DNA from 3 places in the Microbacterium sp. NPDC055442 genome. Region 3 is predicted to be linked to each of the others. Evidence: predicted binding sites of a transcription regulator. Region 3 holds the regulator's gene; each other region holds the start of a gene.

Region 1 (2,199 bases), on a different contig from region 3:
GAAGATCTGTTTCGCCGCGAGGGGTGCCAGGGGCCCGTGTCCGACGATGGTGGCGCTCTCACCGAGGCCCGCGCGGACATCCGCGCCGGCTCCCGTGCTGGCACCGGCCTGGTCGACGCCGCCGGCGCTGCCGCGGCCGGGCTTGCTGCTGCTGGCGAGGAGGGTGGCGGGGATGGTGACGAACACTTTGGTTTTCACGGCGGTGGGGGTGCCGATGCCGCGGGCCCAGGCGGAGAGCAGGTCGGCGCGGATCTGGTCGCGGGATCGGGTTTCGTGGGGGTGTGTGGCCAGGTGCTTCGCGGTCGCTGTCAGGCGGCGTTTGATCGCGACCGCATCGATCGACGGCACCAGGGCTGACACCCATGCCATGCCGTCGCCGACGTGTTCGACCAGGACCTTGCGATCCCGCAGCGCCGCGGTGTGCCGGGCGTCAGCGGTGCGGGCATCGAGGGTGTCCAGCAGGCGGGCCAGGCGGGACCGGAACCCGGCCGGTGTGACCGTGACCGCCCACTCCTCGGCCCGGGAGTCCAGTTCGCGCAGCGCCGCAGCGGAGACGGCCCGTTCGTCATCGCAGGCCCCGAACGGGGGGAGCAGTCGGGCGGCGCCGGTGACGGCGGACTCCACGAGCGAGAGCGAGAGGAAGCCCTCTTCGGCACGCTGCCACAGCATCGGCAACCGGGCACGCGCGTCACGGACCAGCCGTGCCACATCCTGCACCGCCCGCTCGGACAACTGCAACCGCAACGCGATATCGACGATCACCGCACGCTCGGCCAGATTCGACCCCGCCCGACCCTCGACCGACGTATACACGTACGGGTGCCGCACCGCGGTATCGATCGCCTCGACGATACGACCCGCACGAAGAGCCAGACGACGATTCGCGTCCATATGGTCGGCCAGCGCAGCATCCAGAAGATGACCCAAGATCTCTTCGGCGGGCAGGCGCACCGGTGTCACTTCTTCGGGATACCGGTCCTCCGCCATACCCTCAAGCATAGTACAAAGATACGACACAAGGAAGACGGTACTCAGAATAGATGTTCGACCTAACGCGACCGGCTGCACATGCCGGCGTCGCGGATGCGCGCTCGAGACGGCACCGGCCGGCTCCAGCAGATCGAGGTGGCCGCGGATCCCCTCGCTTCGGCGAGCGCCTGAACACCGCCGGCACGTGCCCGTGGCCGCGGCATCCGTCAACTCACGGCAGAATCGAGGGATGTCCGCGCCGTCCTCACCGCAGCTCCTTCCCGAACACGCCTGCCTCATCGTGCACGGCAGCGACCAGCCGGGGATCGTCGCCGCCGTCTCGGCGCTCATCACGCGCAACCGCGGCAACATCGTCGCCTTCGACCAGTACTCCGATGACCCGACGGGGGGCGCGTACTTCCAGCGCGTCGTGTTCCACCGGCCAGGACTCGACGCCGCCCTGCCCGAAATCAAGGCCGACCTCGCGACAACGCTCGGCGGGTTCGACCTGGAGTGGTCGCTCACCGACCAGTCCGTGCCCAAGCGCATGGCGATCCTCGCCTCGAAGCAGGACCACTGCCTGCTCGACCTGCTGTGGCGGCACCGCCGCGGCGACCTGCCCGTCTCGATCCCGATGGTCATCTCGAACCACACCACCGCGGCCGATGACGTGCGCTCGTTCGGCGTGCCGTTCTTCCACGTGCCCTCGACCCCCGGTCCGGACAAGAGCGCGTCCGAAGCCGAGATCCTCAAGCTCCTCGTCGGCAACGTCGACTTCATCGTGCTCGCGCGCTACATGCAGATCCTCTCGAGCGACTTCCTCGCGCAGGTCGGCGTGCCCGTCATCAACATCCACCACTCCTTCCTGCCCGCCTTCATCGGCGCTGAGCCGTACAAGAAGGCCAAGGAGCGCGGCGTCAAGCTCATCGGCGCGACGAGCCACTACGTCACCGACGACCTCGACGAGGGGCCGATCATCGACCAGGACACCGTGCGGGTGACCCACGCCGACGGCGTCGCCGAACTCGCGCGCCGCGGCGCCGACGTCGAGCGTCAGGTGCTGTCACGTGCCGTGCTGTGGCACGCGCAGGACCGCGTCATCCGCCACGGGAACCACACGATCGTCTTCTGACGGCTCCGCCGCCCGGTCAGGTCACCAGATCGTGACGCGCTCGTCCTCGTCGAGCCACAGCGCATCCGCTGCGGTCACACCGAAGGCGTCGTAGAACG
Region 2 (2,199 bases), on a different contig from region 3:
AGCCGCGTGCGCGGCCGCGTCTCACGAAATCCTCCATTGCGCCCAAGAGTCGGGCGCCCTCCGCACGTGGATTCTGGGGCGCGAGCTCGTCGGCCTCATCGAAAACGACATGAAGCGGATCCCGGTTGCGGTGGTAGACCTCCGTCACGAAATCCGTCAGGAACCGCCGAGCCGCGCCCTTACTGAGCAGTGATGTGTCGATCACAGCGGGGATGCGGCGCTCGACGATGACCTCCGCGATCACCTTGCCCGCGGTTTCCTCGAGCGGCACGTCAGCATGAGATCCGCCGAACACGACCACAGGAAGTCCCGGTCCCTTGCCGGACTTGCTGGAGCGCAGGCCCCACCACACGCCGACGGTGTCGACGACACACACAGGAACGCCCAGGCCGATCAGTTCCTCGACGATCACACCCGCGGTATTCGTCTTCCCTTTGCCACGGCGCCCCAGCACTGCGATGGCTTCCGTCGCGAGATCTATCGGCAGCGAGAGCTTCGAGCCGAGCTGGATCTGAGCAGCAACCGTCCGACTCATAATCGGCCTCCCGTATGCAAGTCAGTTGTGTAACTAAGTTACACAATACGGCCACAATAGAGCGAGCGCTAGCACCTTCCGCAGATTCGGTCTAACTTCCTAATGTCTACCCGCGCGCGCATACTCGAAATCGTCAACATGTTCTAGGAGGTCCCTCATGCGCGCTGTGGATGTACGAGTCGCGGCCGCGATCGACGTGCGTGCCATGTCCGTACGCCCGGGCATTCGGGTCGCCCCTGTCGCTGTCGCAGCAGGGTTTCCGTCGCCTGCGCAGGACTACTTCGAGGGAGACATCGATCTCACGGAGATGCTCATCGACGATCAAGCGGCGACCTTCATTGTGCGCGTTGCCGGCGAATCGATGATGAACGCGGGCATCAGCAACGGCGACGAGCTGTTGGTCGACCGGTCCAAGACTCCCCGCGACGGCGACGTGGTCGTCGCCGTGCTCGATGGGGAGCTCACGGTGAAACGGCTCCGGCTCACCCCAGTCGGCGTCGTCCTCCAGGCAGACAACTCGGAGCATCCCGACATTGTCGTCCCCGAACTCTCAGAACTGACCATCTGGGGCACGGTCACCTACTGCTTGCACAAGCTCTGGATCAGGTGAGCCGGTGCACCTCGCGCATGTTGATATCAACAGCTGCTACGCCAGCATGGAGCGGGTCTTTCGTCCAGATCTCGCTTCCACCCCTCTCGTCGTCTTGAGCAACAACGACGGCGCGATCGTCGCTGCCAGCGCCGACGCGAAAGCGCTCGGGATGCAGATCGGTGAGGCGTGGTTCAAGGTACGAGCTCAGGCCGAACGGCTCGGTGTCGTCGCGGTGAGCTCCAACTACGAGCTCTATGGGTCAATGAGCTCGAGGGTGATGCGGCTCCTGGCTCGGTACACCGCAGATCTCGACATCTACTCCATCGATGAGGCGTTCCTCGTCGTCCCGCCGCACATCGAGCGGGATCCGGGAGCCATGCAAGCCTGGGCCCAGGACATCAAAGGCACCCTTGCGCGGCTGATCGGCGTGCCGGTGTGTGTGGGGATCGCGAACAATCGCACCCTCGCCAAGCTTGCGAATAGGTGGGCGAAGAAGGCGTCGGCGTTCGACGGCGTCTGTGTCTGGCCTGACATCGACCCCGCCGACCGGCACGCGCTGATGAGCCGGCTGCCTGTCTCGGAGATCTGGGGCATCGCGTCCCGCCTCGAGCGCCGCCTCAACGCGATCGGCATCGAGACGATCGCCGACCTCGCTGCAGCCGATCCGACCGTGGTTCGGAAGAACACGTCCGTGGTGACGATGCGAACGGCGCTCGAGGTGCGTGGAATCCCCTGCATAGAGGCCGAACCCGACCACACCGGCAAGAAGCAGCAGCTGATCGTGTCTCGCTCGTTCGGGGAGAAGATCACCACGGTCGCCGAGATGCGCCAGGTGTTCTCGATCTACGCGCAACGCGCTGCGACCCGACTCGTTCGCCATGGTCAGGTCGCCAACCTTGTCACAGCATTCGCCAGCACCTCCTCATACGCGGAGAGCACGTCATTCCAGCAGACGGTCGCCCGGCTCCCCACGCCGACAGCAGACCCAGTGCAGCTCACCAAAGCAGCACACAGCATCCTGCCGAAGCTCGAGGAGGGCATCCGCTACGCGAAAGCCGGAATCATGCTCACC
Region 3 (2,199 bases):
ACGGCGACGACGCGACCGCCGTCGACGGGGGCGAACCACCGGGTGCCGAGCACCCAGATACCGCCGCCGGTATCGGCGTCGACGGGGGCCACGGGGCTCGGCGCGGTGCCGAGCCGGCGACGGTACAGGTTCCAGCGCCCGGTCGGGTCATCGGCGTAGAGCAGTTCGTCGTCGCCCAGCCACACGGGCTGGAGGGGGGAGGCGCCTTCGTCGAAGACCGTCGCGGCGCCCCCGTCGAGCGCGCTGACGCGCAGCTGTGCGCGATCCCACGGCATGTCGGGATGGTTCCACGCGACCCACGCGAGGTGCGTCCCGTCGGGGCTGAGCGCCGGATGCGCGACGAAATCGGTGCCTCCCGCGAGCGACACGATCGCAGCGGCGTCGTCGCCCGCCGACCCGTCGAGAGGAATCTCGACGATGTCTCGCGCGGGGGTCGGGCCGGCCCCGTGCGCTTCGCGCACCGCCAGCAGCCGACCCGACTGCACGGTCAGGCCGCCGAAGCGCACGTCGACGTCACCCGGCGGCGTGAGCGCGAGGAGCTCACCCCCGGGACGGAGCAGCCGGACGCGCTGGTCGGTCTTCTCGACGAACACGAGCGCCCCGTCGTCGGTGGCCGTCCACGACCCGCCCCCGTACTCGTGCACGCTCGACCGCGCGCTCCAGGGTGCCGGGAGGAGGTCTTCCACTCCGCCGGATGCCGTGCGTCTGCGCACCGTCGTGCGGCCGGCCTCTTCGGGGACGCCCTCACCCCACCACACGTCGTCGCCGACGAGGCGGGCGCCTTCGATGCGGGGCGAAGCGGCGGACACGGCCGCAGCGGTCAGAGGGGAAGGCCAGGAGCCGTAAGGAGTCGTCACCCCTCCACGCTAAGCCGTGCCGCGGACAAGCGGCTCAGACGGCGCGCAGGACCGCGACGACCTTGCCGAGCACGACGGCGTCGTCGCCGAGGATCGGCTCGAACGCGGAGTTGCGGGGGAGGAGCCAGGTGTGACCGTCGCGCTGACGGAAGGTCTTCACGGTCGCCTCGCCGTCGAGCATCGCCGCCACGATCTCGCCGTTGTCGGCCGTCGCCTGCGAACGCACGACGACCCAGTCGCCGTCGCAGATCGCGGCATCGATCATCGAGTCGCCCGAGACGCGCAGCATGAACAGGTCGCCCTTGCCGACGAGCTGCCGGGGCAGGGGGAAGATCTCGTCGATGTGCTGATCAGCGGTGATCGGCACGCCCGCCGCGATGCGGCCGACGAGCGGTACGAGCGCGGCGTCGCCCACCGACGGCGCAGCATCGGCGGGGTTCTCGGCCGCACTGCCGGGCAGGTCGATGAGCACCTCCATCGCGCGGGTCTTCCCGGCATCGCGGCGCAGGTACCCGCTCAGCTCGAGCTGATTGAGCTGATGCGTCACGCTCGAGAGCGACTTGAGCCCGACGGCGTCGCCGATCTCGCGCATGCTCGGGGGGTAGCCGTGCCGCGCGATCGACCGCTGGATGACCTCGAGGATCGCCAGCTGCTTGTCGCTGAGACTCTTCCGTCGTCGCGTCTGCGGCTTCTCGCGCCCGCCTGCGTCGCTCATATCGACTCCTGTCTTCGAATGTCGGAGGCCCGTGGTGGGGTGGCCACATCGAAACCGTATCCGGTTCTGCGGGGTTCAGGGGGCACGAGTTCCGCGTGTCGCGTTCGAACATCGCACGATCCGGCTCGGGGTTGACACCGTCCAGCATCGAAGATAGCTTCGGAACAGGAGTTCGCATCCGGCTTTCCCGGCCGAAAGTCGGATGCGAACCTTCCCACCAGGAGGAACCGCATGACCGCCATCGCCATCCCCGCTCCCTCGTCCCGCACCCGTCTGCGCACCACGGCGCGCGGCCGCCGCGTGCTCGCGAGTGCGGCAGCGCTGCCTCTGGCCGGACTGCTGGCGCTCGCCGTGCTGAGCGGCGGCTCGGCTGTCGCGTCGCGCGACAGCGGTGGCGCGTCGGCGACGTTCGCGACCGTGACCGTGACGTACGGCGACACGCTCTGGTCGATCGCGCAGTCCGTTGCTCCGCAACACGATCCGCGCGACGTCGTCGATGCGATCGCACGACTGAACGCGCTGCCGGGCGGCGCGATCGAGCTCGGCCAGTCGCTCGCGATTCCCGCCGAGTACGCACCCGCCGGCTGACGCTCCGAGGCGCCACCGCGCGTGAAGCGGCCTACGATT

Evidence for each region. Region 3 encodes LexA, which represses DNA repair genes until DNA is damaged. Its sites were predicted from a motif close to TCGAACANNTGTTCGA; they were not measured.
Region 1: a site for LexA is predicted at 1,033-1,048, ahead of ACWIBS_RS09160 (DUF222 domain-containing protein). Genes of this name have one in related genera too.
Region 2: a site for LexA is predicted at 666-681, ahead of ACWIBS_RS14890 (LexA family protein). Genes of this name have one in related genera too.

The regions. Positions count from the first base shown of each region.
Region 1 is NZ_JBSHLF010000003.1:394,098-396,296, reverse strand. Features, by position in the region: gene ACWIBS_RS09160 (DUF222 domain-containing protein) at 1-951, opposite strand, end outside; gene purU (formyltetrahydrofolate deformylase) at 1,220-2,101, shown strand; gene ACWIBS_RS09150 (M13 family metallopeptidase) at 2,123-2,199, opposite strand, start outside.
Region 2 is NZ_JBSHLF010000007.1:111,917-114,115, forward strand. Features, by position in the region: gene ACWIBS_RS14885 (ATP-binding protein) at 1-535, opposite strand, end outside; gene ACWIBS_RS14890 (LexA family protein) at 741-1,145, shown strand; gene ACWIBS_RS14895 (Y-family DNA polymerase) at 1,150-2,199, shown strand, end outside.
Region 3 is NZ_JBSHLF010000004.1:469,994-472,192, forward strand. Features, by position in the region: gene ACWIBS_RS11860 (S9 family peptidase) at 1-857, opposite strand, end outside; gene lexA (transcriptional repressor LexA) at 892-1,572, opposite strand; gene ACWIBS_RS11870 (LysM peptidoglycan-binding domain-containing protein) at 1,804-2,160, shown strand.